DNA from 3 places in the Actinomadura vinacea genome. Region 2 is predicted to be linked to each of the others. Evidence: riboswitches for the same ligand, from Rfam matches in the RefSeq annotation. Region 2 holds a riboswitch; each other region holds the start of a gene.
What was found. Region 2 has a riboswitch for cobalamin ahead of cobN (cobaltochelatase subunit CobN). Riboswitches for the same ligand answer to the same signal wherever they lie in the genome.
Positions count from the first base shown of each region.

Region 1 (10,370 bases), on a different contig from region 2:
CCTCTCCCGGATCGCCGCCCCGGCCCCGTCGCCGGCGGCTCCCATTAATCCTTATTGTCGTACTTCATCCAGCTCACTCCTCCGTCCCGGCGCACACGAAAAACCGGGCGCGCCGCGGAGGCGCGCCCGGTCTGAGCCTGAGGGGTGCGCCGCTAGCCGGATACTCGCTTGGCGATGGCGTCACCGATCTGGGCGGTGGAACGGGCGCCCTGCCCGGCCCGCTCGGCCAGGTCCTCGGCGACGGCCCGCTCGACCCGGCGGGCGGCCTCGGCGGCGCCCAGATGGTCCAGCAGCATGACCACCGACAGGATGGTGGCGGTCGGGTCGGCCTTGCCCTGGCCGGCGATGTCGGGCGCGGAGCCGTGCACGGGCTCGAACATCGACGGGGCGGTGCCGTCGGGGTTGACGTTGCCGGAGGCGGCCAGCCCGATGCCGCCGGCGATCGCGGCGCCGATGTCGGTGATGATGTCGCCGAACAGGTTGTCGGTGACGACCACGTCGAAGCGGGCCGGCTGGTTCACGAAGAACATGGTGGCCGCGTCGACATGGCAGTAGTCGGTGCTGACCTGCGGGTACTCCTGCGCGACCCGCTTGAGGACGCGCTGGTAGAGATCACCGGCGAAGGTCAGCACGTTGTCCTTGTGGACCAGGGTCAGCTTCTTGCGCGGCCGGTTCGCGGCCTGCTCGAAGGCGTAGCGGACGACCCGTTCCACCCCGTGGGCGGTGTTGACGCTCTCCTGGGTGGCCACCTCGTGCGGGGTGTCCTTGCGCAGCACGCCGCCGACGCCCGTGTAGGGGCCCTCGGTGCCCTCGCGGACGACGATCATGTCGATGTCCTCGGTGGTCACCCCGGCCAGCGGGGTGGACACGCCCGGGAACAGCTTGACCGGCCGCAGGTTGACGTAGTGGTCGAGCTCGAACCGGGCCTTCAGCAGCAGCCCGCGCTCCAGCACGCCGCTCGGCACGCTGGGATCGCCGACCGCACCGAGCAGGATCGCGTCCTGCCCGCGCAGCTCCGCCAGCACGGAGTCGGGCAGGGTCTCGCCGGTCCGGTGCCAGCGGGCGGCGCCGAGGTCGTAGGAGGTGCGCTCGAACGCCAGCCCGGACGAGGGGGCGACGGCGTCGAGGACCTTCAGCCCCTCGGCGACCACCTCGGGGCCGATCCCGTCACCGGGGATGACGGCCAGGTGAATGCTGCGGGATGCCATGCGCGCACTCTACTGCAAACGTCTCAGTTCCTGAGCATCCGTCTCAGATTCCGGTACGGATGTCTCGCGCCGCCGCTAGCGTCGGGCCTGTCCCGGAACGCGGTTGAGTAAGGGGTACTCAGGCGGGCGGCGCCGCACCGGAGCAGGCTCGGAAGACGGAGGCGACACGGCTTCCGCGGAAGGGAAGCCGATCATGCTGTACGCCAGGCTGCAGACCGTCCGGGGCATGCCGGACCCGGCCGAGGCCGGGCCTGTGGAGCGCGAGCTGCTGGAGATCGTCGCCCGCCATCCGGGCTTCGCCGGGCTGTGCCTGATGGCCGCCGTCGAGGACACCGCGGCCGGCGCGCTGCTCACCCTCTGGCGCACGGTCGAGGACGCCCGGCTGGCCGCCGACCGCACCGCCGCCGCGCGCCCCGGCCCGCGGCCGGTCGAGCTGGCGAGCGACCGGATCTACCAGGTGCCGGGCGGCTACGCGGGCCCCGACTCCGCGCGCGCGCCGGGCGCGGCCGTGCTGCTGTTCTTCGACGGCCCCCGCGACGTCGACTGGATGGACTCGGCCCTCTTCGCGCAGCGCGAGCGGATCGCCCCGGCGCTGCGGACCGTCCCGGGGTTCGTCCAGGGCTTCGCCCTGTGGGACCCGGAGGCCCGCTCCTGCGCCGTGGTGAACCTTGCGGTCTCGCTGGAGGCGCTCGCGCGGACGGAGAAGGCCGTGAACTCCACCGAGCTGCTCCCCGGAGAGGACCCGGCGCTGCTGTCCGGGCCCGATCGCGCGGTCGTGCACCGCGTGTCGGGGTATGTGGCGGCGTCCCGGTGACGAGCCGGCAGGGCCCGTCCTGACGGGTTCCTTGACCGGACCGCGCGTTCGAGTGGATGCCGGGCCGGGACGCTCGTACGATCTAGAGCGTGGCCGCATCGCCCCCGCTCCCGCCCGGCGGCTGGCCCTTCGTCGGCCGCACCGCAGAACTGGCGGCGGCACGGTCCGCGCTGCTCGACCCCTCCCGCTCGGGATCCGTGCTGGTCGGCGACGCCGGGGTCGGCAAGTCCTGGCTCGCCGCCAAGGTCGCCGCCGACCTCGACCCGGGCCGGAACCTGGTCGTCCGGGCGAAGGCGACGCAGGCCGCGGCGCGGATCCCGTACGGGGCGCTGGCCCACCTGCTGCCCGCCGGCCCGGACCGGGGCGGCGAGCCGCGGCTCGTCCCGGAACAGGCCCTGGGCCCGCGGCGACGCCTGGTCGTGGCCGTGGACGACGCGCACAGCCTCGACCCCGCCTCCGCCGCGCTGATCGCCGACCTGCTGGAGCGCGGCGAGGCCCGGCTGCTGGCGACCGCCCGTACCGGCGCGCGGGCGCCCGGCCGCCTGGCCGCGTTCTGGGACGAGCGCGTCGGCGACGCCGAGCGCCGCGTCCACCGCCTGGAACTGGGCCCGCTGGGGCACGCCCAGACGGCGCGGCTGCTGGAGGCCGCCGTCGGCGGGCAGGTCGAGGACGCGGGCGCGCGGCGGATGTGGCGGATCACCGGCGGGAACCCGCTGTTCCTGCGCGAGCTGGTGCTGGCCGGGATGCTCACCGAGAGCGGCGGCGTGTGGCGCTGCGCCCCCGGCCCCACGCTCACGCCCCGGCTGCGGGAGCTGATCGAGGCGCGGATCGGCGCGCTGGACGACCGGGAGCGGCGGGCGCTGGAGTACCTGTCCCTCGGCGAGCCCATGGACACCGCCCTGCTGCGCCGCCTGGCGGGCCCCGAGACGATCGACCGGCTGACCGTGCGGCAGCTCGTCACGATCGCGGGCGAGCCCACCGACAGCGCCCCCGGCCTGCGGCTGCGGCTGGCCCACCCGCTGTACGGGGAGGCGGTGCGGTCCGGGCTGGGGACGCTGTCCACGCGGACCCGGCTGCGGCACCTGGCCGACGCGCTGGAGGAGACGGGCCCGCGGCGGCGCCAGGACGTCCTGCGGCTGGCCACCTGGCGGCTCGACTCGGGCGGCGACACCGACCCCGACCTGCTGCTGCGCGCGGCCAGGATCGCCTGGGCGGGGCTGGCCCTGGAGCCGGCCGCGCGGCTGGCGTCGGCGGCGCTGCACGCCTACCTGTCCCGTCCGGGGCGGCGTCCGGGGAGCGCCGGCGAGGCCGCCGCGCTGCTGGCGGTCGTCCTGCACTTCTCCGACCGGGACGACGAGGCGGACGCGGCGCTGCGCGAGGTCGCCGGCAGGCTGCGCGACGACCGCGAGCGTGGCCTGCACGCGGGCGCGCGCGCCCTCGTCCTGGCGTGGGGCCTGGCCCGCGACCGCGATGCCGAGACCGTCCTGGCCGAGGCCGCCGCGACGATCGGGGACCCGGCCTGGCGGCAGCACGTCCACTCCCTCGCCGGGTGGATCGCCCTGTTCGCGGGCCGGGTGGCCGACGGCCTGGCCGCGGTGGAGCGCTCCCGCGCGCTGGGCCCGGCGCCCGCCGCGATCGCCGCCCAGACCGACGCCGCCGAGGCGCTGCTGCGCGCCTACGACGGGCACCACTCGCTCGCGGTGGCGGTGGCCCGGGCGTCGATGGACGACCAGGCCCGCTGGCGGGACGAGGTCCCGATCGTGATGACCGCCCTCACCCACGCCCGGACGGTCGCGCACCTGTTCGCCGGGGAACCGGCCGACGGGCTGGCGGGCGCCGCCCAGGGCCTGGACCTGGTGGCGGAGTTCGGCCGGGGGAACCGGATCGAGGCCTCCTTCAGCGGCTGGCGGGCCCATCTGCACCGGCTGCGCGGGGAGCTGGCCGAGGCGGTGCGCTGGGCCCGCGACGGCACGGTCAAGATCGGTGAGCGGTCGACGATGTTCGCCGGGCTCTGCTTCGGCGAGCTGGCCTGTGCGGCCGCCCAGCTGGGCCGGGCCGGGGAGGCGGAGGAGGCGCTGCGCCGGGGCGAGGACCTGGCCCGGCCGGCCTGGCTCGGGGTGGAGTTCTCGCTGGCCCTGGCCCGCCCGTGGGTGCTCGCGGCGCGCGGGCAGAGCGCCGAGGCGGTGACCGCCGCGCTCGCCGCCGCCGACGACGCCGAGGCCCGCGGGCTGCGCGGGTACGCGATGCTGGCGCTGGACGACGCCGTCCGCCTGGGCGCGGCCGGGCGCGCCGCCGGACGCCTGGCGGCGCTGGCCGGCGAGATGGACGGCTTCTTGGCCCCGCTGTGCGCTCGCCGCGCCGCCGCGGCCGCCGGCGCGGACGGTCCCGCCCTCGCGGCGGCGTCGGCGTCGTTCGAGGAGCTGGGCATGTCGCTGCACGCGGCCGAGGCCGCCGCCCAGGCCGCCGCCGCGTACGAGGCCGCCGGCGAGGACCGCGCCGCCGCCGGCGCCACCGCCCGCGCCCGCACGCTGGCCGGCCGCTGCGGCAATCCCGTGACCCCCGCCCTGGCCCCCCTCGCCGCGCCCCAGCTCACCTCCCGCCAACGGCAGATCGCGCAACTCGCCGCCCAGGGGCTGAGCAACAGGGAGATCGCCGACCGCCTCTCGATCTCCATCCGCACCGTCGGCAACCACCTGGTGATGATCTACGAGCGCCTGGGCACCAGCGACCGCGAGTCCCTGGCCCACCTCTTCACCACCACCGACAACACCCCCTGACCCCGGTGGTGTGGGATGACCCGCACCCCGCAACAACCCGCTTTTCACTGTCCGGCCCGGAGCGGAGCGGAGTAGATGTTTTCCTCCGTCCCGGGGGTGTGGGACGACCCGCACCACACGGCAACCCCGCTTTTTCACTGTCCGGCCCGGAGCGGAGCGCTAGCGGAGTGGAGAGGACGGGCAGGCGGAGGGAAGCGGGTCCGTAGCGGAGCGCTAGCGGAGCGGAGGAGGCGTTTCGCTACGTCCCGAGGGGTGTGGGGGGTCGTCCCCCCACAATGAAACCCCGCCGAGCCTGTCGTAGACGGCTTGGAGGTGGTTGGCGACGGTGCGGACGGACAGGACGAGACGGTCGGCGATCTCGCGGTGGCCGAGGCCGGAGGCGGCGAGCCGGGCGATCTCCAGCTGGCGGGCGGTGAGTTCGGGGGCTGCGAGGCCGGAGAGGACGGGAGTGCGGGCGCCCGGGCAGTTCCCGGCCAGCAGCCAGGCCCGGGTCGCGGCGGCGTTGGCCTCGCGGGACCGCGCGGCGCGCCGCCCGTGGGCGCGGGCGGCCTCGGCGGCGGTCTCGGCGGCGAAGAGGGTGAGGCCCGCGTCCGCGAACGCTCCGGAGACCTCGTCGAGGGCGGCGGCGTCCCGGCGGGCGGCGGCGTCGGCGTGCCGGGCGCAGAGCCGGACGAGCCGCCCGCCGGTCCGGTCGGCGAGCGCCGCGAGCCGGTCGCGGGCGGGACCGGGGGCGCCGAGCCGTACGGCGTCGTGCAGGGCGAACATGGCGTAGGGGCGCAGGGACCGTTCCTCGAAGCGGGCGGCGGCGTCCAGGGCGGTCTCGGCGGCGCCCGCGACGTCGCCGGCGGCGGCGCGGATCCAGGCGCGGGCGAGGTAGGCGCGGAAGTGGAAGATCCGCCCGCCGCCGATGCGGCGCCGTTCGGCCACCCGCGCGGCGGTGGTCGCGGTGGCGGCGTCGCCGGCGACGGCGGCCGCGTACGCGAGCTCCTCGTGGCCGTGCCCGGACATCGCCCGGATCGTCCTGGACCCGTGCGAGGCGGCCTCGTGCGCCCAGCGGACGGCGCGCCGGACGTCCCCGCGGAGCAGGCAGTACTCGACGCGCAGCGTCCGGGAGGTCGTGGCGGCGACGGGAGAGAGGTGGTCTTCGGTGAACAGCGCCTCGCCGTAGGCGATGTAGCCGTCGGCGGCGGCGAGGTCGCCCGCGAAGACGGACGCGGCGGCGCGCGCGTCGCTGAAGGCGGCCACGAGGCTGGGCATGTACTCCAGCCAGCCGCTCGGGTCCTCCAGCGCGTTGCTCGCCAGGGCCACGGCCTCGTCGTAGCGTCCGGTGAGCATGAGCCGGAGGGCGTCGGCCGCGCCGGTCAGCGCGGCGGCCTCGGGCCGGACGGGCCCGGCCGCGCGGACCCGGGCGACCGTCGCCTCCGCCTCGTCGAACCGGGCGGCGTAGACCCGGCCGAGGGCCTGGTAGCCCAGCAGGCTCTGCCGGGACGCGGGTTCGGCGGTCTGGTCGGCGGCCTCGTCCAGCATCCGCTCGGCGCGTTCCTCGTCGCCCAGCCCCATGGCGAGGTTGAACGCCCGCATGGAGACCAGGCCCGCGCGGGTGGGCTCGTCCAGCGGCTCGGCGGCGGCGCGGGCGAGGTGCTCCTCGACCTCGTCGTGCCGTCCGGCCAGGAGCAGGACGGGTGCGATCCGCACGGTCGCGGCGGCGTCGACGCCCGCGGCCAGCGCGGCCCGCCCGCAGCGCTCCGCCAGGTCCATGTCGTGCAGCGTCCACGCCTGCCCGCACGCGGCCAGGAGCAGGTCGCCGCCCGCGGGGGCGCCGGCGTCCAGGTGCCACGCGGCGACCCGGAGCACGTCGCCGTGCCGGCGCATGCCGGTGCCCTGCAGCGCCGCGGCGAGGGCGGCCAGGCGTTCCCGGACGCGTTCGGGGCCCGCGTGCGCCCGCGCGACCTCCCCGTACAGCGGGTGCGCGGTTCTGATCTCCAGCCGGCGGCCGACGCCGGAGGAGGCGATCAGGTGCCGGGCCTCGGCACGTTCCACGGCGTCCTCGGAGGTCAGGGCGGCCAGCGTGGCGGCGCCCAGCGGCTCGCCTAGCGCCGCGTACTCCAGGACCTCGCGCTCGGCCTCGTCGAGCGTGCCCAGCCGCGCCTCGATCAGCTCGCGCAGCCGGGGGCTCAGCGGCAGGTCGCCGTGCCAGTGCCAGACCCCGCGGGCCTCGGCCAGCCGCCGCTCGCCCAGTCCCGTCAGCACCAGCTCGTGCAGGAACAGCAGGTTGCCCTGGGTGCTGTGGTAGAGCCGCCGGGCGGTGGCGGCGCCCAGCTGCCCGTCCAGCGCGGCCTCCACGACCGCCTGGCTCTCGGCCATCGTCAGCGGGACCAGATCGAGGCGCCGGGCCAGGTCGTCCTTCCAGAGCGCCGTCACGGGGTCGGGCACGGCCGCACCCGTCCGTACGGTCGCCACGACCCGCGCCTCCCGGTGCAGGACGAGATGGTGCACCAGGGCGGCGGAGGTCGGGTCGAGCAGGTGGGCGTCGTCCACCGTGACCAGAAGCGGGGCGGCGGCGAGGGAACGCAGCGCCTCGCTCGCCCAGCGCAGCGGGTTGACGATCGCCGTCGCCACGCCCTCGACCGGGAGGACGTGCCCGAACGCCCCGAACGGGATGCCCGCGTCGGCGACCGTCCCGCAGGCCCGCACGACCGTGAACGCCGCCGGCTCCAGCCGGTCCAGCGCCTCCTTGACCAGCCGCGTCTTGCCCACCCCGGCGTCGCCCGCCACCACCACGCCCTGCACGGTCCGTTCGGACAGCAGGGAACCCACCTCATCGAGCGCCGACGTACGGCCTGTGAACGGCCAGGAGGTACGCACAACAGGATCGTACGACGCCCGCCCGGCGCGGCCATGGCGAATTGAGTAGGGGCTACTCATGTGCCTCGCGGCCCGCTGCTCCACTCTCATTACAGGGAGCTTTTCCGGTACGCCTGCCAGCCCTCCGGAGGGGCGCCCTGTACGCCCCGGTGGCGGCCGGCCGATTCACCGCCGCCGGTTTCGGGAGGGGGCACCGTCCGTATCTCCAGCGGGGGGAGATGCGAACGGTGTCCCCTCTCTCACGACTTGACGTGAAGGGCGGTCAAAGGGGACCCTCAGGGCGACAAGTTCACAAATGAGGCGACGGTGCGCAGGAACCTGGTGCGATTCCAGGACGGTCCCGCCACTGTGACCAGGGAGTCTCCCCCCACGCGACCACGGCCGAACGGCTGGAAGGTCGGCGGGAGGCGGTGATCTGGGAGTCAGGAGACTGACCCGTCGTCCTCCCGTACCGGGGCGAGTGCACCCCGTGAGGAGATCCGCCATGGCCCAGCCCGCCGTTCCCCCGACGCAGGCCGCGCAGTCGCGCCCGGTCGCCGTCCCGCAGCGCGTCCCCGTCCGCGAGATCCTGCCCTGGGCCCTGTTCGCCCTGGTCCTGGGCGCGGCACTGCTCTACTTCGTCGGCGCCGAGCAGGGCGCCACCTCGCTGATCGGCGGCACGTGGGTTCACGAGTTCACGCACGACGGCCGGCACCTGCTCGGCTTCCCCTGCCACTGATGGCCGCGGAGCGATCGCCGGCGATGAGACCCCTGCTGGTCCGCGGCATGATCGCCGGTCTGGTCGCGGCGGCGGCCGGGCTGCTGGTCGCGTGGATCTACGGTGAACCCCAGGTCGCGAACGCGATCTCCTTCGAGGAGGCCCAGGCGGCCGCCGAGCACGGCGCGGCCGGCCACGCCGAGGAAGAGGAGGTGGTGAGCCGGACGGTCCAGCAGACCGTCGGGCTCGTCACGGCCATGGCGGTGTACGGAACGGCGATCGGCGGCCTGTTCTCCATCGCGTTCGCGTTCGCCCACGGGCGGATCGGGACGCTCGGCGCCCGCGCCACGTCCGGCCTCGTGGCGCTGCTCGGATTCACGGCGGTGGTGCTGGTGCCGTTCCTGAAGTACCCGCCCACTCCCCCGGCGGTCGGGAATCCCGGCACCATCGGCGGGCGCACGGCGCTCTACTTCGGCATGGTGGCGCTGGGCGTGCTCGCCACGGTCGCCGCCGTGATCGTCTTCGGCCGGCTGGCGGCGCGGCTGGGAACCTGGAGCGCCGCGATCGTCTCGACGGCCGGGTTCGCGGCCGTGGTCGCGGTGGTGTTCCGGCTCACGCCCCGCCCCGACGCGGTGGCCGAGGGCTTCCCCGCGACCGTCCTGTGGGACTTCCGGATCGCGTCGCTGGGCGTCCATGTGGTGCTGTGGGCGACGCTCGGGCTGCTGTTCGGCGCCCTCACCGAACGGGCGTTCCAGCGGCACCGGGCGCCCCTTGCCGAGGCGGAGGGCGAACCCGTCCCGGCGGCCTAGTGCGAGCGCTTCAGCGGCGGAGCAGGCAGCAGTCGCCGCACATCTCGCCGCCGGGCGGTACCCGGTAGTAGAGGCAGCAGCTGCGCCGGACGAAGCCGCGCCGGTCGAACGTCCCTGTGCCCGCGAGCGGTTCGCGCGCGAACAGCTCGGCGACCAGGGGCCGTACCGGCGCGGCCGGCCCGGCGTTCAGGGTTCCGGCAACGGTTCCTGCCAAGGCGGACGCGGCGTTGCCCCACAGCAGGCCGTCGGCCAGCCGGACGAAGCCGAGCATCGTCTCGCGCAGCGGCCGCAGCTGGCCGTCGACGACCTCGCGGTGGACCAGTTCGGCGCGTTCGGCGGTGGTGCCCGCGCGGCGTCCCGCCGGGGCGGCCAGCCAGAGCGCGATCGGCGCGCCGGGCGCCCAGCGCCAGTGCAGGCCGGACAGCTCCGGGACGATCCCGCGCGCCGCGGCCGTGACCATCGGCGACCAGAGCCGCGCGGCCAGCCCCTGGAAGAGGATCGAGGCCGCGACCCGCCGCTCGGTGGTGCCGAGCCGTTCCGCGTACGCCTCGGTCAGCCCGATCAGGCGTGCCGTGTCGCGTTCGGGCATCGGGCGCCAGGTCGGGTCGACCTCCTGGTCGGGATCGGTGACGATCTCGAAGAACGGGCCGCGCGCGGCGGCCTCGGCCAGGGCCGCGGTGACCTCGCGCGGTTCGGCCCGTTCCACCGTGGATTCCGCCGTCATGCCCCCCATGATCTCATCGGGGACGGCCGGGCGGTCAGCTGGCGGGGCGGCCGCCGTTGTCGCGGCGGTCCAGCGCGGTCTGCAGTGCCCGCGCGGCCTCCTCGTCGGCGTCGTCGGAGGCGGCGGTGGTCATGCTCAGGGAGTTCAGGGTGCTCATGGGGTGTGCTCCGTAGCGTCGCGTGGAACGGGTGGCGATGGCTGACAGGGCTTACGGCCAGTGCCGGACTCCGCGACGGGGGTGGCCCGCCTATCGGGCCCCGTCGCGGCGGCGAAGGATCACTACGAAGCGCCGCATGGCAATACCACGTTACCTGGCGTTCACCTGACTGTCTTGACCCGTGGCCGAACTTCTCACATGCCGAGACGTCGCCCGGCCACGGGCTCCCGCGTCTCAGCCGTCCAGGTCGACCCGGCGGCCGGTGTCGGCGCCGATCTCGTTCTTGATCACATCGAGCAGCTGGGCCGGGATGGCCGAG
Region 1 is NZ_BAAARW010000012.1:57,855-68,224, forward strand. Features, by position in the region: gene ABD340_RS15630 (3-isopropylmalate dehydrogenase) at 153-1,208, opposite strand; gene ABD340_RS15635 (hypothetical protein) at 1,402-2,022, shown strand; gene ABD340_RS15640 (LuxR C-terminal-related transcriptional regulator) at 2,112-4,799, shown strand; gene ABD340_RS15645 (AAA family ATPase) at 5,013-7,664, opposite strand; cobalamin riboswitch at 7,933-8,117, shown strand; gene ABD340_RS15650 (CbtB domain-containing protein) at 8,149-8,382, shown strand; gene ABD340_RS15655 (CbtA family protein) at 8,406-9,170, shown strand; gene ABD340_RS15660 ((2Fe-2S)-binding protein) at 9,181-9,894, opposite strand; gene ABD340_RS15665 (hypothetical protein) at 9,929-10,051, opposite strand; gene serA (phosphoglycerate dehydrogenase) at 10,286-10,370, opposite strand, start outside.
Region 1: another riboswitch for cobalamin. It lies ahead of ABD340_RS15650 (CbtB domain-containing protein); the one in region 2 lies ahead of cobN (cobaltochelatase subunit CobN).

Region 2 (10,370 bases):
GGGGAACGCATCGTCGTCCGCGTCACTCCCGTCAAGATCACTGGCCGGCTCTGAACTGAGTCCCGGCTCCATATCCCATCAGGCGGCGGCACCCGCACCTCGGCGGCCGCCGAGCTGGCACCGACCCGGGTCCTGGCTGCTGCGGGCGCCGCCGGGTTGTCCCGGGAACAGATCCGGGTTGAGGAACCGGTGGACAGCCGCTGGCGCTGAGAAAGGTCTTGAAGGGGTTCGCCCTGCTCGGCGGGCGACTCCAGCCCGTGGGCCACGCCACTTGGCGGGCTGCCCCGACGGTCTCGTCATCCCTCGGACCTGACGGATGAGGAATGGGCGCCGGTGGAGCTAATCGCGTTTGAGGATGCCGGTCAGCCCGGCGACCACGGCGGTGGTGAGCACCCATCCGGCCACGATGAACGCCCAGGACCAGTACATGGCGGTGTCGCGGGCTCGCCAGGCCTTCTGCTGGCCGAGGTCCGCGATCGGCAACAGGACATCGAGGGTGTAGCCGAGTGCGTTGAAACCCGGGCCACGCGGGTCGGCGCGGGTCAGGTCGTGGGTGTGGGCCCCGGTGAAGATCCAGGTACCGAGGGCGAGGAGGCCGGCCAGCCAGATGGCGGCCAGCCAGGTGCGGTAGCCGTAGCCGACGGTCAGATACAGCAGCCAGTTCGCCACCTTGCCCGCCGGGTTGAGCGTCGCACGGCGCCGCCACTGCTTGGCGACCGCGACCTGGCGCGCTGCCTGCTCGTCTCCGGCACGCCGGTAGGCGGCGGCAAGTTGATCGTAGAGTTGCGGTGCGTAGCCGCCAGGATCGCGGGCCAGCCAGCGAAGCCGAGCGGCGACATCGGCCTTGTCGCTGCGGGGGCCGAGGCTGTCGTAGGTGAATCCGCGCAGTTGGATTGAGGCGGGCCAGGTCGTCGGGTCGTCGTCGAAGATCCCGACGCGGGTGTTGGTGAGGTCCACGCTGCCGTCGGGCCGGTGGCGAGGCAGCAGGATCAGGGCGTCGGCTCTGACCCCCTTGAGATTCAGAGCGTGTCGCCCCGGTTCGGTGAGCGTGGAGTCGGACAGATCGAGGTCCCCGTCGATGCGGGCGCCGGCCAGTCGGATCTCTCCCTCGGCGGTGAACCCGTCGGTGGGGTGGACATCCCCGTCCACGACCAATCCGTCGGCGTTGAGCGCCTGCCCGCCGGGGTTGATCAGGTGAGTGCCGGCCAGGACCAGAACGGCACCGATGTGGGCGTTGGGAAGGCGCACCTCCCCATGGGCGGTGAGCCCCTCGGCCATTACGCCGTCATCGACGGTGAGCCGATCGGCGCTCAGCGTGGTGGCGCTGGCGTTGGTCAGGCGCGCGTGGTTCAGGTCGAGCCGGCCGCCGATGCGAGCGCCGGGGAGACGTACGTTGCCTTCAGCGGTGAGATACCGGCAGAACATGTCGTGGCCGACCGTGATCCTGGCGGCGCCCAGTGCGACGGCGCCGGGTGCGTCGAGCCGTGCCCGAGTCAGGTCCAGGGTGCCGCCGATCGTGGCGCCGCGCAGGTGGGTCTCTCCGTCGACGGTGAATCCGTTTCGGCAGTCCAGATCGTGTTTGATGGTGAGGCCGTCGGCGGTCAGAGCGTGCCCCTGCGGGTTGGACAACCGGGCGCCGGCGAACGACAGTCGCCCCAGCTGGGCGCTGGGCAGGCGCACCTCGCCTTCGGCGATGAAGCCGTCCCGGCACCACATGCTCTCGGTGACGGTGAGCGCGTCGGCGCGCAGCGCGTGGCCGCCCGCATTGGCCAGGTGGGCCGCCCTCAACGACAAACTCCCGCCGATGCGGGCTCCCCCCAAGGTGACGGCCCCTCCGCGGTGAGGCCGTCGAGGTTGAGATCGCCGACGGTGCACAGCCGGTCGGCGGCCAGCCCGGGCAGACGGCAGCCGGGGAGGCGAATCGCGGACGCGCTGCAGCCGCACAGGTTGACCGGCTGCTCGATATGGCAGTCGGCCAGGAGGAGCGGGCAGGCGAGCTCGGCCGCCTCCAGATCGAGCCCGCCGGTGATGCGGGCACCACGCAATTTCACCGCCCGTGGCCGGCCGCGATCGGGTGTCCGGCGTCCGGTGAGCAGATCGGCCAGCACACTGGCCCGCACGGTCCGCTCTGCACCCCAGGCCGTTCCGCGGGTGGGCTCGTCGCGCTGGGCATCGCCGGTGCGAAGGTCGACGAGCGAGCCTAAGGCGGCGGCGTGCAGCAGCTGCTGTTCGGCGGCGCCCAACTCCTCGTCGCCGAACTGCGGATCAAAGTGCGGCGCGGTCATCGCGGCGGTGCTCCCTGTGTTCGGCGACCCTGAGCGCGTTTGGGAAGCATCTTGCTATAGGCACTCGAGGGGCGTGGGGCCGGCCGTTCACCGTTGCCCGCATTTCAGCGTCACTCTGACGGTTGATCAGCCCTCCGCGTCAGGAACGGAAGGTTCATCTGGTGCCTCGCGAGTGGATGCCGAGGCCGTAGAAGGTGAGGCTGTACTCGTCGCCTTCTGAGGTTTCGGTTTGGGCGCCGTGCATGATCTTGAGTTCCGTCGGGGAGGTAAGGCCGACGGCGCGGGCGGTGTCGACGGCCGTCCTGGCGAGGGCCTTCCCGTCCACCCGGCCGATGCCGCCGCCGATGAGGCGCCATTCGGGGTAGTCGTCCCACGGGTCGTCAGGAAGGGGCCCTGGGGTCCAGCCGAGGGCGGGGAGGTCGACGGAGCGGGCGGCGCCGGCGATCAGCAGCCGATCCTTGTGGGGATAGATGTCTAGGAGGAGGCCGGTGGCTCCGTGAATGGCGGGGACGAGACGCATGCCGAGCGCGTGCTGCTCTGCTGAGACGGTCGAAAGCCACGCGGCGAAGGCGCGTTCGAAGACGTCCCAGTCGTGCGCCAGCCACGGGCTGGGCAGCAGCAGATTCGCTGGGTTGGGTTTGTGGGCGGAATCGTTCGTTTGGAGCCGGCCCAGAAATCCCGTGACGTCCATAGGTCGGCCCTGCCCCTGGCGAATCAGCCACTCCGCCCATTGGTCGGTCTGGGTGAGCACGACTTCCGGGCCGTGAGCGCCGGCGCGCAGCTCGACGCTTTGGGCGGGGCGGAGCCAGCGAAGGTAGGGGTTGCCCCAGGCGGGTCCGTGGGCATTGAAAGGACGGTGTTCTCCGTAGCTTCCCGCGACGGAGGCGGGGCCTAGCGCGTTCCTGACCACCTGGGCCACGTGACGGAAGCAGTCCGCCTGCGCGAGGGGGGACGGGGCGGCGAGCCCCACCGGGACGGCTAGGCCGGCCGGGAGGAGGCGTGCGTCGCCCGTGGGCAGGCCGGTGCGCACGAGCGTGGGATCGTCGTCGCCGGTGGCCCAGCCGCGCGTTTTCACCAGCCGGCGCAGAGTGTCGTGGCTCCAGTCCCCGGTCGACGAGTCGCGCAGCCACAGCGCCAGGTCCGCCAGCTGGTCGTCCGGCGGTACGACGCGCTCATTGATCTCCATCGTGGGGATGATACGCATCATCTCGCCGGTGGATGATCAGTCCTCTCGCCAGGAGAGTTTGATCAGGCGGTTCTTGGCGTCCTCGGCGACTTCGGCGTCGGCGACGACGTCGTACCGGCTCGCCACGATCTGGCTGCGGGAGGTGAAGTCGCGGCGGCCGCCGGTGAGGGCCTGGGCGATGGCGCCGAAGATCGCGCCGAAGGCCGCGCCGAACACGACGCCGCCCAGCAGCAGCGGGAACACCTCGCTGTGGTTGCGGGTGAACAGGGTGAGGAGGAGGCCGACCAGCAGGCCGAACCAGGCGCCGCTGCCGGCGCCGGCCATGGCGGCGCGGCCGACGGTGAGCCGGCCCAGGACGGTCTCGACCATCTTCAGGTCGGAGCCGATGATGGCCGTCCGCTCGACCGGGAACTTGTCGTCGGAGAGGAAGTCGACCGCACGCTGGGCGGCGGCGTAGGTGTCGTAGGACCCGACGACCGGACGCTCGGTCGCGGGCGGACCCGCATGCGTGGACATGGATCCATCCTCGTCTTCGGTGGCGTTACCGCTGGACTACCCACGGTTCCCCGGGACGCACCCCTTCCGTGGGACAGGGGCGGATTTGTACCGCTGGGCCGGGCGGTGCGTGGGCGGACCACGGGTGCGCTCCCGGGAACGGGGGTGCAGCCCGCTGCACCCCGGAGGGCGCGGGCTACGATGGCGGCGACGGCGGGTGAGGAATCCGGTGTGAATCCGGAGCTGTCCCGCAACTGTGACCGGGGAGTACGCCCTCGTTCGCGGCCACGGCGGTGACGCTGGAAGGCCGAGGGCGCGACGTCGATCCGGGAGTCAGGAGACTCCGCGCCGTCGTGACCTCTTCACCGAGCCGGGGCGCGGAGACCCCGGGGGAGGCTTGCCGATGCGTGCCCTGCTGCTGTCCACCGCCGACACCGAACTGCTCGCCGCGCGCGCGGCCGACGCCGGGTATGCGACGGCGAACCCGGTCCGGATCGGGCTCGATGAGCTGGACGGGCTGGTCGGGGACGCCGATGTCGTCGTCGTGCGGCTGCTGGGCGGGCGCAAGACCTGGCCCGAGGGCGTCGACCGGCTGCGGGAGGCGGGGGTGCCGCTGGTGCTGCTGGGCGGGGAGGCCGACCCGGACGCGGAGCTGATGGCGCTGTCGACCGTCCCGGCGGGCGTGGCGGCGGAGGCGTTGGACTACCTGCGCGAGGGCGGTGTCGCCAACCTGCGGGAGCTGGCCCGTTTCCTGAGCGACACGGTGCTGCTGACGGGTGAGGGCTTCGCGCCGCCGGTCTCGATGCCGTCGTACGGAGTGCACGGCGATCATCGGGTGGAGCCGGGCAGGCCGACGGTGGGGATCGTGTTCTACCGGGCGCACGAGCTGTCGGGGAACACGGCGTTCGTGGACGTGCTGTGCGAGCGCGTCGAGGCGCAGGGCGGCAACGCGCTGCCGGTCTTCTGCGGTTCGCTGCGCGGCGCCGACGAGGGTTTGCTGGAAATTCTGGGACGGGTCGACGCGCTGGTCGCGACGGTGCTGGCGGGCGGCGGTGCGGTGGCCGCGGACGCGTCGGCGGGTGGTGACGAGGACTCCTGGGACGCGGGCGCGCTGGCGGATCTGGACGTTCCGGTCGTCCAGGGGCTGTGCCTGACGTCGAGCCGGGCCGCTTGGCGGGAGTCGGACGGGGCGCTGACGCCGATGGACGCCGCGATGCAGGTCGCGATCCCCGAGTTCGACGGCCGGCTGATCTCGGTGCCGTTCTCGTTCAAGGAGGAGGGGCCCGGCGGCGTGCCCGTCTACGTCGCCGATCCGGAGCGCGCGGACCGGGTCGCGGGCATCGCGGTGCGGCACGCCCGGCTCAGGCACAAGGCGAACGGGGACAAGCGGGTCGCGGTCGTGCTGTCCTCTTATCCGACCAAGCATTCGCGGGTCGGCAACGCGGTCGGGCTGGACACGCCTGTGTCGGCCGTCCAGCTGCTGCGGGAGATGGGCGCGGCCGGTTACGACCTGGGGGACGACGACGAGCTGTGGCGCGACCCCGACGACGGCGATCCGCTGATCCACCGGCTGATCGCCGCCGGGGGGCACGATGTGGAGTGGCTCACCGAGGAGCAGCTGGCGCGGGCGTCGGCCCGGGTCCGCCTGGACGACTACCGGCGCTGGTTCGAGGCGCTGCCGGAGGGGCTGCGCGAGGGCGTCCGCGGGCACTGGGGCGAGCCGCCCGGCGAGCTGTACGTGGACGGCGACGATGTCGTGCTGGCCTCGCTGCGCTTCGGGAACGTGATCCTGATGATCCAGCCGCCGCGGGGCTTCGGCGAGAACCCGGTCGCGATCTACCACGACCCCGACCTGCCGCCGTCGCACCACTACCTGGCAGCCTACCGCTGGCTCGACCGGGAGTTCGGCGCGGACGCGGTGGTGCACCTCGGCAAGCACGGCACGCTCGAATGGCTGCCCGGCAAGGGCCTCGGGCTGTCGGACGGCTGCGCCCCGGACGCGGTGCTCGGCGACCTGCCGCTGGTCTACCCGTTCATCGTGAACGACCCGGGCGAGGGCACGCAGGCGAAGCGGCGCGGCCACGCCACGGTCGTCGACCACCTGGTGCCGCCGATGGCGCGCGCCGAGTCGTACGGCGACCTGGCCAAGCTGGAGCAGTTGCTGGACGAGTACGCCACCGTCGCCGACCTGGACCCGGCCAAGCTCCCGGCCGTCCGGGCGCAGATCTGGACGCTGGTGCAGGCCGCCCAGCTGCACCACGACCTGCACCAGGACGAGATGCCCGGCGAGTCGGAGTTCGACGACTTCATCCTGCACGTCGACGGGTACCTGTGCGAGATCAAGGACGTGCAGATCCGCGACGGCCTGCACGTCCTGGGGCGGCAGCCGGTGGACGAGGCGCGCGTCAACCTGGTGCTGGCGGTGCTGCGCGCCGCCCAGGTGTGGGGCGGTGTCGCGGGTGCGATGCCGGGGCTGCGGTCGGCGCTGGCGGCCGAGTTCGGCCTGGACGAGAAGCGGCTCCTCGCCGACCCGGGCCACCGCGTCGAGGAGGACCTGACCGGGCTGACGGCGCTGGCGGACGGCCCGGCCCGCACCGCCTCGGACGTGATCGACCTGCTGGAGCGGGTCGCCCGCGGGCTCGTCGAGGGCATGGAGCGCGCGGGCTGGGACGTCGCCACCGCCGAGAGCGTCTGCGAGGCGGTGTTCGGCCGCGAGGTCCCGGACGTGGTGCGGCTGCTGGCGTTCGGTGCGGCGGAGGTGGTGCCGCGGCTGGAGGCGACCTCGGGGGAGATCGGCGCCGTGCTGCACGCGCTGGACGGCGGGCACGTGCCCGCCGGGCCGTCCGGGTCGCCCACCCGGGGCCTGGTCAACGTGCTGCCGACCGGCCGCAACTTCTATTCGGTCGACCCGAAGGCGATCCCGTCGCGCAACTCGTGGGAGGTCGGCGTCGCCCTCGCCGACTCGCTGATCGCACGGCATCTGGCGGACACCGGCGAGTACCCGTCCAGCGTGGGCCTCACCGTCTGGGGGACCGCGGCGATGCGGACCCAGGGCGACGACATCGCCGAGGTGCTGGCGCTGATCGGCTGCCGCCCGGTCTGGGACGACGCCTCCCGCCGGGTCACCGGGTTCGAGATCGTCCCGGCGGCGGAGCTGGGCCGGCCGCGGATCGATGTCACCGTCCGCATCTCCGGCTTCTTCCGGGACGCGTTCCCGCACGTCATCGCGCTCCTGGACGACGCGATCAGTGCTGTCGCCGACCTGGACGAACCGGCCGACGCGAACTATCTGCGCCGGCACGCGGCCGAGGACCACGCCCGGCACGGCGACTGGCGGCGCGCCACGTCCCGGATCTTCGGCTCGAAGCCGGGCGCGTACGGGGCCGGGCTGCTGCCGCTGATCGACGCGCGCAACTGGCGCGACGACGCCGACCTGGCCGAGGTGTACGCGGTGTGGGGCGGCTACGCCTACGGCCGGGGCCTGGACGGCCGCGAGGCCCGCGCCGACATGGAGTCCTCGTTCCGCCGCATCGCGGTCGCCGCCAAGAACCAGGACACCCGCGAGCACGACATCGTCGACTCCGACGACTACTTCCAGTACCACGGCGGCATGGTGGCCATGGTCCGCTCCCTCACGGGCAAGAGCCCCGCCGCCTACGTGGGCGACTCGGCGCTTCCCGAGCAGGTGAAGACCCGTTCCCTCGCCGAGGAGACGCACCGCGTCTTCCGCGCGCGGGTGGTGAACCCGCGCTGGATAGCGGCGATGCGGCGGCACGGCTACAAGGGCGCGTTCGAGCTGGCCGCGACGGTCGACTACCTGTTCGGCTACGACGCCACCGCCGGCGTCGTGGACGACTGGATGTACCAGACCCTCGCCGAGGAGTACGTCTTCGACGACGAGACCCGGGAGTTCATGGAGCAGTCCAACCCGTGGGCCCTGCGCGGCATCACCGAACGCCTTCTGGAGGCCGCCGAGCGCCGTCTCTGGGCCGAGCCGGATCCGGACGTTCTGAACCGCCTGAAGGAGACCTACCTGGCGCTCGAAGGAGACCTGGAGGCGGGGTCAGAGTGAGCGGTCGATCACCCGCACGGTGGTCACCGGCGGGTGCTTCCCGAAGCGGCGGCGCAGCGGGTAGAGCGCGGCGGCCAGGGCGAGGCTGGCGGCCGAGGCGAGGAGCTGGGAGCGCTGGTCCGGCATGAACAGCATCCAGGACGTAGAACAGCGCGACCCGCCACAGCACGTTCCCGGTGGCGCGGGCCACCTCGCGGCCCGGCTCGCGGCTCTCGGCGGCGGCGATGGTGACGATCTCGGTGCCGCCGAAGGCGAACATCACCGCCACGATCGCGGAGAAGATCGAGGTGACGCCGTTGGGGACGAGCCCGCCCCGGCCGGTGAGCGTGCCCAGGCCGCCGGGCGTCCGGCCACAGGCCCAGCACGGCCAGCGCGCCCAGCACCAGGAAGACCACGATCGCGGCGACCTTGATCGAGGCGAACCAGAACTCGAACTCGCCGAACGACCGCACCGACACCAGGTTCACGGCGGTCATCACCATCAGCAGCCCCGCCGCGAGGAGCCACGGCGGCAGCCCGGTCCACTCGGCCAGGATCGCCGCGCCCGCGACCGCCTCGGCGCCGACCAGGACGACGTACAGGTACCAGTAGAGCCAGCCGATGGTGAAGCCCGCCCACGGTCCGAGCGCCATCCGGGCGTATTCGGCGAGCGATCCGGCGACCGGGCGGGCGACCACCATCTCGCCGAGGGCTCGCAGCACGAGCAGCACCAGCAGCCCGGCCGCGGCGTACGACAGGACCGCGGCCGGGCCGGCGGCGTTGATCACCGCGCCGCTGCCGACGAACAGCCCGGCGCCCACCGCGCCGCCGATGGCGAGCATCGTCATGTGGCGGCGGCGCAGCCCCGCCCGCAGCCCGTCCTGGCGGGTGGCCACCTCGGTTTCGGGCATGTCCGTCTTTCTGGTCAGGAATTACGGCTGATTCTGCGAGCCGGAAACGGCCGGATCCACTCTAGTGATGCTCCGGACCACCCCTGACCAGGGCACGAACCCCCCTCCGTCTACTCGGGCAGGCGGTCGGTCCACCGCGCGGTGACCGTCGCGAGACCAGCGACAGCGGCGTCTCCACGTCGAGCCGGTCGACGGGGCGCTGTTTCCGGACCAGATCGACGCCCGCAGCCCGGCTCCTGTGAGTGCTCGGCTGCCACTCATACTTCGCTCTCGTGCAGGAAGGTGATCAGAGCGGCCGTGAGTTCGGCGGGGGCGTCCTCCTGGATGAGATGGCCTGCCCCCGGGAAGGTGCGCAGGCGGGCGCCGGGGATGCGCGAGGCGAGTTCACGGCCCCTGTCCACGGGGATCCAGCTGTCGTCCTCGCCCCAGCACACCACTACGGGAACGCCGATGGTCGCGTACTTGTCCTGCATCGACTCGGTGTACCGCTGGTCGTCCAGGCGCGCGGTGATCTGCCGGTAGAAGGACGACTGGCCGCCGCCTGCGACCCACGGCGCGACCAGCGCCTCCAGCGTGGACGGGTGCAGGCCGGGGCTGCTGGCCGAGTTGACGTACTCGCGCACCAGGGCGCCGTGCAGCGCGGGCGGGAGCCGGTCGAACACCTCGGCATGCTCACCGACCAGGGAGAAGAACGGGCTTCCCCAGGGCGCCAGCGAAACGGCGTCGACCAGCGCGAGCCGCCGGTACGGGACGCCGTGCAGCAGGTGCGCCCCCAGCGCGACGGCGCCGCCGGAGTCGTGCGCCACCACCAAGGGGCCGGACAGGCCCCAATGATCGAGGAGTTCGGTGAACACCCGGCCCTGGGCGGCCAGGGAGATGTCCTGATCCGGGGATTTCTCCGACGCGCCGTAGCCCGGCATGTCCCACACGTACACGGTGTGGCCAGGGGCCAGCGAGCGGGCGACGCCGCGCCAGATGTAGGAGGAGAACGGCGTCCCGTGCAGCAGCACCACCGGCTCGCCGCCCTGGTCTCCGAGACGGTCCCAGCGGACCGTCCCCGACGTGCTGCGGTACGTCCTGCTCAAGTCCCAGTGCGGCACGATCGCCCGCTCCTCTCCTCGACGTGACAGCGGTCGGATTACCCCTTTCCGGTGCGATTTACCGGCGAGGAGGGCTCAAGCGAACGTGCCGGCGTTCTCCTCGGCCCATTCCCGGAACTCCTGGCCGGCCGCCCCTGTTCGTTGCGGCCGGAAAACGACTGGTGGTGCCGCCGCCCCGCCCGGCATCCTGTGACCATGCTCGACGACGCGCAGGCGCACGCCTTCATCGAGGACGGCTTCATCCGGATCGAGAACGCGTTCCCCCGCCGGCTCGCGGACGAATGCCGCGAGATCATCTGGCGGGACCTCAGCGCCGACCCCGACGACCCGGCGACCTGGCCG
Region 2 is NZ_BAAARW010000023.1:35,855-46,224, forward strand. Features, by position in the region: gene ABD340_RS30865 (PPOX class F420-dependent oxidoreductase) at 1-54, shown strand, start outside; gene ABD340_RS30870 (hypothetical protein) at 340-1,788, opposite strand; gene ABD340_RS30875 (hypothetical protein) at 1,785-2,285, opposite strand; gene ABD340_RS30880 (hypothetical protein) at 2,440-3,471, opposite strand; gene ABD340_RS30885 (general stress protein) at 3,508-3,987, opposite strand; cobalamin riboswitch at 4,186-4,310, shown strand; gene cobN (cobaltochelatase subunit CobN) at 4,370-8,038, shown strand; partial or broken gene ABD340_RS48305 (hypothetical protein) at 8,217-8,306, opposite strand; partial or broken gene ABD340_RS30900 (amino acid permease) at 8,455-8,928, opposite strand; gene ABD340_RS30905 (alpha/beta fold hydrolase) at 9,186-10,028, opposite strand; gene ABD340_RS30910 (phytanoyl-CoA dioxygenase family protein) at 10,224-10,370, shown strand, end outside.

Region 3 (10,370 bases), on a different contig from region 2:
ACGTGAACGGGTTGGACGAGCCGTAGCGGACGGGTAGGCCCAGGCGGGTCAGGCGTTGGTCGGCCACGTATTCCAGGTAGCCGCGCATGTCGTCGGCGCTCATGCCTGGTAGGCCGTCGCCGCACAGGTCATGGGCGAACTCCAATTCGGCCTCCACGGCTTCTTCGAGCATGCGGGTCACCTGTTTTGTCATTTCGGTGTCGAACAGGCCGGGTTCCTCGGAGCGGACGGTGTCGACGACTGAGAAGGCGAAGTCCATGTGCATGCTCTCGTCCCGGAAGACCCAGTTGGTTCCTGAGGCCAGGCCGTTGAGGAGGCCGCGGGAGCGTAGCCAGTAGACGTAGGCGAAGGCCCCGTAGAAGAAGAGGCCCTCGATGCACGCGGCGAAGCAGATGAGGTTGAGAAGGAACGAGCGCCGGTCGGTGGGCGTGTGCAACTCGTCCTGGGAGCTGATGGAGTCGATCCAGCGGAAGCAGAACTCGGCCTTGGCCTTGATGGACGGAATGTGCTCGACTGCCGCGAACGCGCGTGCGCGCTCGTCGGCGTCGGGGAGGTAGGTGTCCAGCAGGGTCAGGTAGAACTGGACGTGCACGGCCTCTTCGAACAGCTGCCTGGATAGGTAGAGCCTGGCCTCGGGGGCGTTGATGTGCTTGTAGAGGTTCAGGACGAGGTTGTTGGCCACGATCGAGTCGCCGGTGGCGAAGAACGCGACCAGCCGGTTGACCAGGTGCAGTTCTTCTGGGGTGAGCCGGTTCAGGTCTTGGAGGTCTGAGGCGAGGTCGACCTCTTCTACTGTCCAGGTGTTGCGTATGGCGGCGCGGTAGCGCTCGTAGAAGTCGGGGTAGCGCATGGGGCGCAGGGTCAGGTCCATGCCCGGGTCCAACAGCATTACTGGCACGCCTCGCAGGTCTCGGGGTTCTCCAGGGAGCACATGAGCGTTGTCTGGGCGATGCGGGTTGCCGGACGGGAGCGCAGGTAGTAGGTCGTCTTGAGTCCGCTGCGCCATGCGTAGGCGTACATCGAGGAGAGCTTGCCGATGGTGGGCGTCTCCATGAAGAGGTTCAAGGACTGGCTCTGGTCGATGTAGGGCGTGCGTGCGGCGGCCAGGTCGATGAGTGCCTTCTGGGGGAGTTCCCACGCGGTGCGGTAGAGGTGGCGGAGCTCGGCTGGGAGGTCCAGGCCTTGGACCGAGCCGTTGGAGCGCTTGATCGCGTCTCTGGTGGCGGGCGTCCACAGCCCGAGGCGCTTCAGGTCGTCCACGAGGTAGCCGTTGATCTGCAGGAACTCGCCCGACAGCGTCTCGCGCTTGAAGAGGTTGGACACCTGCGGCTCGATGCACTCGAAGCAGCCCGCGATGGACGCGATCGTAGCGGTCGGCGCGATGGCGATCAGCAGCGAGTTGCGCAGCCCGACCTCGGCGACGCGGGCGCGCAGGGCGTCCCATTCGGCGGCGCGGGCGGGCGCGGCGTCCGGGAAGTGGTCCGGGTGCAGCATGCCGCGCGCGGTGCGGGTGTGCTCGAACGCGGGGAGCGGCCCCAGTTCGGCGGCCAGGTCGGCGGACGTCCTGTAGGCCGCCAGCGCGATCTCCTCGGCGATCAGCGTGGACAGTTCGCGCGCCTCCGCCGAGTCGAACGGCAGCCGCAGCTTGAAGAACACGTCGGCCAGGCCCATCACGCCCAGCCCGACCGGCCGCCACCGCCGGTTGGCGTCCGCGGCCTCCTCGGTCGGGTAGAAGCCGCGGTCGATCGTGCGGTCCAGGAAGCGGACGGCGGTGCGCACGGTGGCCCGCAGCCGCTCCCAGTCGATTCCGTCCGGAGTGGTGTGGGCGGCGAGGTTGATCGAGCCCAGGTTGCACACCGCGGTCTCGCGGTCGCCGGTCACTTCCAGGATCTCGGTGCACAGGTTCGACAGGTGGACGACGCGGCCCGGCTCGGCGGTCTGGTTGCAGGCACGGTTCGCGGCGTCCTTGAACGTCATCCAGCCGTTGCCGGTCTCGGCGAGCGTCCGCATCATCCGGCCGTAGAGGCGGCGCGCCGGAACCTGCCGGACGTACCGGCGCTCCGTCTCCGCGCGGCGGTAGGCGGTGTCGAAGTCGTCGCCCCACAGGTCGGTGAGCTCGGGCACCTCCTTGGGGTCGAACAGCGACCAGGTGCCGTCGGCCTCGACCCGCCGCATGAACTCGTCGGGGATCCAGTTGGCGAGGTTGAGGTTGTGGGTGCGGCGCGCGTCCTCGCCGGTGTTGTCGCGCAGTTCCAGGAACTCCTCGACGTCGGCGTGCCAGGGTTCCAGGTAGACGCAGGCGGCGCCCTTGCGCCTGCCGCCCTGGTTGACGGCGGCGACGGACGAGTCGAGGGTGCGCAGCCAGGGGACGATCCCGTTGGAGTGCCCGTTGGTGCCGCGGATCAGCGACCCGCGCGCCCGGATCCGGGTCCAGGAGATCCCGATCCCGCCGGCGTACTTGCTGAGCCGCGCGACCTGCCCGTACCGCTCGTAGATCGATTCCAGCTCGTCGCGGGGCGAGTCGAGCAGGAAGCACGACGACAGCTGCGGGCGGCGGGCGGCGGAGTTGAAGAGCGTGGGCGAGCTGGGCAGGTACGACAGCGTGCTGAGCAGCCCGTACAGTTCGGCGGCCTCGCCGATGTCCGCGGCCAGCCCGCAGGCGACGCGCAGGAAGAAGTGCTGCGGGCGCTCCAGGGCGCGGCGGGTGCTCGGATGCCGCAGCAGGTAGCGGTCGTAGAGGGTGCGGAGCCCGAAGTACTCGAAGCGGTCGTCGGCGTCATCGTCGATCAGCGCGTCCAGCTCGGTGGCGTGGGCGGCGACGAACGCGGCGGGCGCGTCGGCGAGGAGCCCCTGCGCGTGCGAGGCGGCGACCGACTCGGAGAAGGCCCGCACCCCTTCGGCCGCGGTCTCGTCGGCGATCTTCAGGCTCAGCAGGCGGGCCGCGACCTTGGCGTACGCGGGCTCCGCGGCGACGAGGGCGGCGGCCTCGGCGATCGCCTGGTCGCGGTCTTCCCGTCGCACCCGTGCCGGGTCGGCTTCGGGCAGGCCCGCGCAGGCCTGCTCGACCTCGGCGGCCAGCCGGTCGATGACTTGCTGTGTCACGTGTTCTGCTCTCTCCGTCGCGAGCTGCTCGCCTCGCCGGGAGCGGGCACGCGAACGGGGGCGCGGCGGCATGCCGCGCACCGTCCACCGGCCCTCCCGCGAGGCCTGGACGAACATCGGTGCCGGCAGGTCTTCGGACTCGCGGGCACCGCGCCGTCCGGACGTCCGGACGGCGCGACCTAGTGGCCGTCGCTTCCCGGCGCTCACGCGCCAGTGCCTATGACGGCGGTCGTTCCCGCTCACCGCTGCGGGGCAGTCCCGGAATTGGCGGCGCCGATGGCGGCAGCGCACGTCGCACCGGGTTCCCTCTTACGACGCCCGAGCCGTTGGCGGCACGGGCGAACCAGCACGGGCAAGACCCTACATCTGGGTGGACCGGTTCGCGACACCACAACATGTTGGGCGTGTCGCGTCCTATCCGGGGGGAGGTATAGAGATCACCGGACCGGAGTGGGACGATGAACGGGCCATGTCCCCGCATCCGCTCTTCCGGACCTCGCGGGCGGCCGCCTTCGCCGCCGTCTGCGTGTCGCTGGCGACCCTCGGGCACACCCTGACCTCCACCGTCACGGTCCCGGTCTGGGCGATCGCCGCGGGCTTCGGCGGGGTGCTGGCGGTGGCGCTGGTGCTGGCGGGCCACGAGCGTTCGCTGGCGACGATCCTGGGCGGGCTGCTGGGCGGCCAGTTCGCGCTGCACAGCCTGTACGCGGCGGCCACCGCGCCGCCGCTCCCCGCGCTCCCGGCCGACCCGGCCTCGGGGCACCACCAGATCGCGTCCGTCCCCGGGTACGAGTCGAGCCTGGCGATGACGCTCGCGCACGTGGCCGCCGCCGTCGTCTCGGCCTGGTGGCTGCGGCGCGGCGAGCGGGCGGCCTGGACGCTGGCCCGGCGGGTCGCCGCCCTGGCCGACCGGTCGCTGCGCGTCCTGCTGGTGCTGCTGCGGGTCGAACCGGCCGTCCCTCCGGCGCGTACATCTCCGGTGACGGCGGTGATCGCGACCGGCACCGCCGGCCGCGTCCTGCGGTACCAGGTCGTACGGCGGGGCCCGCCCCGGCGTTCGAGGGCGCTCGCGCACGCCTGACCTGTCCCGATCAGGGGCCGGACGGGCTCGCGGACGGGCGCCGAGCGCCACCGGACGCCGAACACGCGGCGCTTCCGGTTTTCCCGTACGCCTCGAACGTCCAATGGAGATCTCTCATGTCCGTGCTCGCCTCATCCGGAGTCACTCGTGCGAGGAGGCCGTCATGACCATCCGTTCCATCCTGGCCAGGACCGGGCTGGCGGGCGCGCTCGCGGCGGCGACGCTGACGCTGGGCGCGGTGCCCGCGGCGGCGCACACCGCGCTGAAGTCGACCGACCCGAAGGCGAAGGCGGAGGTCGCCCCGCCCCGCGAGATCACGCTCACCTACACCGAGAAGGTCCGGCTGCCCCGGATCGTGCTGACCGGCCCGGGTGACGCCCGGATCGAGAGCGCGCCCGCGACGGTGTCCGGCGACAAGGTCACCCAGCCGGTGAACGGGACGCTCGCGAACGGCACCTACACCGTCGGCTGGCGGGTCGTGTCCGCCGACGGGCACCCGATCTCGGGCACGTTCAAGTTCACGGTGAAGGGCTCGACCGCTTCCGGCCAAGGACAGGCTCCGGCGGCGAACGCGTCCGGCGCGCCCGCTTCGACGCCTTCGGCGAGCAACGCGGCGGGGCAGGAGGAGGCGGAGTCCTCGTCGTCCGGATGGGTGTGGATCGGCGCTGCGGGGCTGGTCGTGGTGCTGCTGATCGGCGGCGTGGCCTGGGCGCGCCGTCCCGCCAAGGACTGAACTCGAGGCGGTGGCCCCTCCGCGGTCGCCCGTCCGGATGACCGCGGAGGGGCCACCGCCCTGGCATGATTACTCCATTACAGCATTACGCTTCTCTCGATACGAGGGTGTGAGACCGTGATCGTCGAGTACATCCGCTACCGCGTCGACCAGGCCGACGCCAGCGAGTTCGAGGCCGCCTACGGGCGCGCCGCCGTCCCGCTGGCGGCCGCCCCCGAATGCGTGGACTACGAGCTGTCCCGGTGCGTCGACGAGCCCGGGTGGTACGTCCTGCGGATCACCTGGACCTCCGCGGACGACCACCTGCAGGGCTTCCGGAACGGCGAGCACTTCGGGGCGTTCTTCGCCGAGATCCGCCCGTTCGTCCAGCGGATTGAGGAGATGCGCCACTACGAGCGCACCGCCGTGCACGGCACCGGCTCCTCCGTACCCACCCTGTACGAGTGGGCGGGCGGCGCCGAGGCGCTGGAACGGCTCACCGAGGCGTTCTACACGCAGGTGCTCCAGGACGACCTCATCGGCCCCCTCTTCGCGGGCATGGACCCGGGCCACCCCAAGTACGTCGCGATGTGGCTGGCCGAGGTCTTCGGCGGACCGTCCCGCTACAGCGACGAGCGCGGCGGCTACCAGCACATGCTCACCCAGCATCTCGGCAAGGGCATCACCGAGCCGCAGCGCCGACGCTGGGTGAGCCTGCTGATGGACGCCGCCGACCAGGTCGGCCTGCCCGACGACCCCGAGTTCCGCGCCGCGTTCTTCGGCTACATCGAGTGGGGCACGCGGCTCGCCTTCGCCAATTCGCAGCCCGGCGCCGAGCCGCCCACGCAGGCTCCCGTCCCGCGTTGGGGCTGGGGCGTCGCGCCGCCGTACATCCCGCACAGCTGAGCCGAGTTCAAGGGCGCACCTTGGCGGCCTCCTCCGTTCGCGTCCGCCATAGGACGAGGAGGCCGACGGCCCCGGCGCATGCGGCGATGGCCATGCCCCAGCGCATGCCCGGCGGCCTGTACCCCGACAGCGCCCACGCGGCCGTGGCCAGCGCGGGGCCGAACGCGAAGCCGAGCTGCCGTGCCAGGCTCTGTGCCGCGCCCGCCGTCCCCGCGAGCGCGTCCGGAGCCCTGGTCATGATCATCATGAAGTTGGGGCCGGCGAAGAGCCCGACGCCCGCGCCCGCGACGGCCAGCCGCCAGCTCAGGTCGGACGGCTCCCATCCGGCGTCGAGCGGGACGAGCAGCAGGGTGCCAGCCGTCGCCACGATCAAGCCCAGCAGCGTGGTGCGGGCGGCGCCCCAGCGGTCACCGAGCAGCCCGCCCAGCGGACCCGCGAGCACCATCCCCGCCGGGAACGCCAGGATTGCCACCCCCGCGGCCGCGGCCGTCAGTCCCAGGACGCGCTGCAGGTAGAACGGCGCGAGGAACTCCACCATCGAGATCGCCACGGCGTTCAGCAGCACCAGGACGACCGGCCCCGGCACGCCCGGCACGCGGACCAGCTCCCGGAACGGTGCGCTCGGGCCGCTCCGCCACCAGGCCAGGACGGGCGGGATCGCCAGCGCGGCCAGTCCGAACCAGTGCGTCCCGTGGCTCGCGCCCAGCGACAGCCCCAGCAGCAGCGCCGCGGTGGCCGTCCCGAGCAGCACGCTCTCGCCGAGGAACGAGTGGCCGGGCGGACGCACCCGCGCGTCCGGCGGCATCTGGGCCAGCGCGATCGCGATCACCAGCAGCCCGACCGGCACGTTCAGGTAGAAGATCCACGGCCAGCCCCACGTTCCGGTGACGATCCCGCCCACCGCCGGTCCGCTGACCGCGCCGAGCGGGCCGAGCGTCATGACCAGCGCGGACGCCCGTCCGACGTGCTCCGGGCGGACCGCCCGCGTCGAGATCATCGGGACCAGCGCGAACAGCAGGCCGGCGAACGCGCCCTGCACGAGCCGGGCCGCGACCAGGGCGGCCAGGACGGGCGCGGCCCCGGCCGCCAGGCTGCTCGCGGTGAAGCCGCCGATCGCGAAGATGAGCGCGGACCGCGCGCCCACGCCGTCCAGCCACCGCCCGGCCGGGAGGGTGAGGGCGACCAGGGGCAGCAGGTAGCCGAGGACGACCCATTCGGTGGCGGCGGTGCGCACGCCGAAGTCCCGCTCCAAGGCGGGCAACGCGACCGCGACGACGCTGGTGTCGAGCGTCGCCATGAAGACGACCAGCGCCGTTCCCGCCACCAGCCACCAGCGATCACGTCCGTCCACACCGACCTCCAAGAACTACACGTCATGTGAAGTTAAAAAGTACACAACCTGTGTAGATACTTCAATGGGCGGGGAAGCTGGAAGCATGTCCGGCATGGCCAAGCCGATCGAGGAGCCCCGGAACGCGCGCGGCCGCCGGTCCCGCGCCGCGCTGCTGGCCGCCGCCCGGGAGATCGTCGAGACGGACGGCGTCACCGCCGCCACGATGGCCGCCGTCGCCGAGCGCGCCGGCGTCACCCGGCGCGCCGTCTACCTGCACTTCGCCTCCCGCGCCGACCTGATCAGCGCGCTGTTCGAGCACGTCAACGAGGTCGAGGACATCCAGGGCCGGTTCGCCCCCATCGGCGACGCGCCGGACGCGGTCACCGCACTGGAGGAGTTCGCGCGGCGGCACGCCGAGTACATGCCGCGCATCCTCGCCGTCGCCCGCGCCGTCGAACGCGTCGCGCCCACCGACCCCGACGCCGCCCGGCACTGGCAGACCGCCATGTACTGGCGGTACGAGACCAACCGCGCCCTCGTCCGGCGGCTCGACGAGGAAGGCGTCCTCGCCCCCGGCTGGACGGTCGACACCGCCGCCGACATGCTCCTGGCCCTCATCTCCAACGGCGTCAGCGAAACCCTTCTCGTCGAACGCGGCTGGACGCCCGTGCAGGTGGGCGAGCACATGGCCCGGCTACTGCGCGCGACCTTCGTCGCCGGCGCCGTTTCGGGCCCGTCCGGGCGCTCGAAAAAGGCCGGCAGGGGGTAGGAAGAGCGCGTCAGGGAACGTGGCCCGGGGGCTCGGCCAACGATCCTCCTGACAGGGTGGCTTTCCGGCTACGAGGAGGAACCATGGCGGCAGTTGAGTTCCGTGCGGCGCGCGACTTCTTGCTCGCCCATCGCGATGACTACGCGACGGCGTACGAGAAGTTCCGCTGGCCCGTGTTGACCGGGTTCAACTGGGCACTCGACTGGTTCGACAAGATCGCTGAAGATAACGACCGGCCCGCGTTGTGGATCGTGGAGGAGGACGGAACGGAGGAGCGCCACTCGTTCGCCGACATGTCGCGGCGCTCCAACCAGGTGGCCAACCGGCTGCGCGCCGCCGGCGTGCGCCGCGGCGACCGCATCATCCTCATGCTCGGCAACCAGGTTGAGCTGTGGGAGACGATCCTGGCCGCGATGAAGCTGGGCGCCGTCCTCATCCCGACCACCCCGCTGCTCGGGACGGCGGACCTGCGCGACCGGCTGGCCAGGGGACGGGCCAAGCACGTGGTCGTCCGCTCGGACGCGGCCGCCAAGTTCGCCGACATCCCCGGCGACTACACCCGGATCGCGGTGGGCCCCGAGGTGGACGGCTGGCTGCGGTACGACGAGGCGTACGACGCCGACACCGCCTTCACCCCGTACGGGATCACGTGCTCCACCGACACGTTGCTGCTGTACTTCACCTCGGGCACGACCGCCCGTCCCAAACTGGTGGAGCACACCCACGCCAGCTACCCGGTCGGCCACCTGTCCACGATGTACTGGATCGGGCTGCGGCCCGGCGACGTCCACCTCAACATCTCGTCGGCGGGGTGGGCCAAGCACGCCTGGAGCAACGTTTTCGCGCCCTGGAACGCCGAGGCGTGCGTCTTCATCTTCAACTACACGCGCTTCGACGCCGACCGGCTGCTGGACGAGCTGGAGCGCTGCGGCGTCGCCAGCTTCTGCGCGCCGCCGACCGTGTGGCGGATGCTGATCCAGGCCGATCTGAGCCGGTTGTCGTCCCCGCCGCGCGAGGTGGTGGCGGCGGGCGAGCCGCTGAACCCGGAGGTCATCGAGCGGGTCCGCGAGGCGTGGGGGGTGACGATCCGGGACGGCTTCGGGCAGACCGAGACGACCGTGCAGATCGCCAACACGCCCGGCCAGGAGGTCAAACCGGGCTCGATGGGACGTCCCGTGCCCGGTTACCAGATCACGCTGGTGGACCCGGCGACCGGGGAGCCGGCCGAGGAGGGCGAGATCTGCGTCGACCTCGAAGAGCGCCCGCTCGGGCTGATGACCGGCTACCACGGCGACGAGGAGCGCACCGACGAGGCGATGGCGGACGGCCGCTACCACACCGGCGACATCGGCGCCGTCGACGAGGACGGCTACATCACCTACGTGGGCCGGGCCGACGACGTCTTCAAGGCGTCCGACTACAAGATCTCCCCGTTCGAGCTGGAGAGCGTGCTGATCGAGCACGAGGCGGTGGCCGAGGCCGCGGTCGTGCCCTCGCCCGATCCGGTGCGGCTGGCGGTGCCCAAGGCGTACATCACGCTGGCCGCGGGCTGGGAGCCGACCGCCGAGACCGCCGCGGCGATCTTCGCGCATTCGCGGGCGCAGCTGTCGGCGTTCAAGCGGATCAGGCTGCTGGAGTTCGCCGCGCTGCCCAAGACGATCTCTGGCAAGATCCGCCGGGTGGAGTTGCGCGCGAGCGAGGTCGACAAGCATCCCGACCCCTCCGCCCGCCCGGAGGGCGAGTACCGAGAGGCGGACCTGCGGTGACCGAGCGAAGCGAGGGCAGCGCGGCTGCTGTGTCGGGGGGTGTGGGGGGTCGTCCCCCCGCAAGTGGCAAGGTGACCGAGCGAAGCGAGGGCGGCGCGGCTGCTGTGTCGGGGGGTGTGGGGGGGCGTCCCCCCGCAAGTGGCAAGGTGACCGAGCGAAGCGAGGGCGGCGCGGCTGCGTTTGTTGGGGGTGCGGGGGCAAGGTGACCGGACTGTCTTACGTGTCAGGGACGTCGGGCAGGCCGCTGCTCGGGGACACCATCGGCGCCAATTTCGCCCGGACGGCGGCCGCGTTCGCCGATCGCGACGCCCTGGTCGAGTGCGCCACCGGACGGCGGTGGAACTACGACCGGCTCGCCGCCGAGATCGACTCGGTCGCGCTGGGCCTGCTCGAGATGGGCGTGACCAAGGGCGACCGGGTCGGGATCTGGGCGCCCAACTGCGCCGAGTGGGTGTTCGTCCAGTACGCGACGGCGCGGATCGGCGCGATCCTGGTCAACATCAACCCCGCGTACCGGGTGCACGAGCTGGAGTTCGTCCTGAACCAGTCGGGGGTGCGGACGCTGGTGGCCGCGCCGTCGTTCAAGACCTCCGACTACGCGGCGATGATCGAGGAGGTCCGGCCGCGCTGCCCGGAACTGCGCGACGTGGTGCTGATCGGCCGCGAGTCGTGGGACACGCTGCACGACGCGGGCTGGGTCG
Region 3 is NZ_BAAARW010000019.1:94,518-104,887, forward strand. Features, by position in the region: gene ABD340_RS24165 (ribonucleotide-diphosphate reductase subunit beta) at 1-889, opposite strand, end outside; gene ABD340_RS24170 (ribonucleoside-diphosphate reductase subunit alpha) at 889-3,102, opposite strand; cobalamin riboswitch at 3,210-3,465, opposite strand; gene ABD340_RS24175 (MFS transporter) at 3,572-4,183, shown strand; gene ABD340_RS24180 (copper resistance CopC family protein) at 4,347-4,916, shown strand; gene ABD340_RS24185 (group II truncated hemoglobin) at 5,034-5,801, shown strand; gene ABD340_RS24190 (MFS transporter) at 5,809-7,152, opposite strand; gene ABD340_RS24195 (TetR/AcrR family transcriptional regulator) at 7,247-7,903, shown strand; gene ABD340_RS24200 (AMP-binding protein) at 7,987-9,669, shown strand; gene ABD340_RS24205 (AMP-binding protein) at 9,872-10,370, shown strand, end outside.
Region 3: another riboswitch for cobalamin. It lies ahead of ABD340_RS24170 (ribonucleoside-diphosphate reductase subunit alpha); the one in region 2 lies ahead of cobN (cobaltochelatase subunit CobN).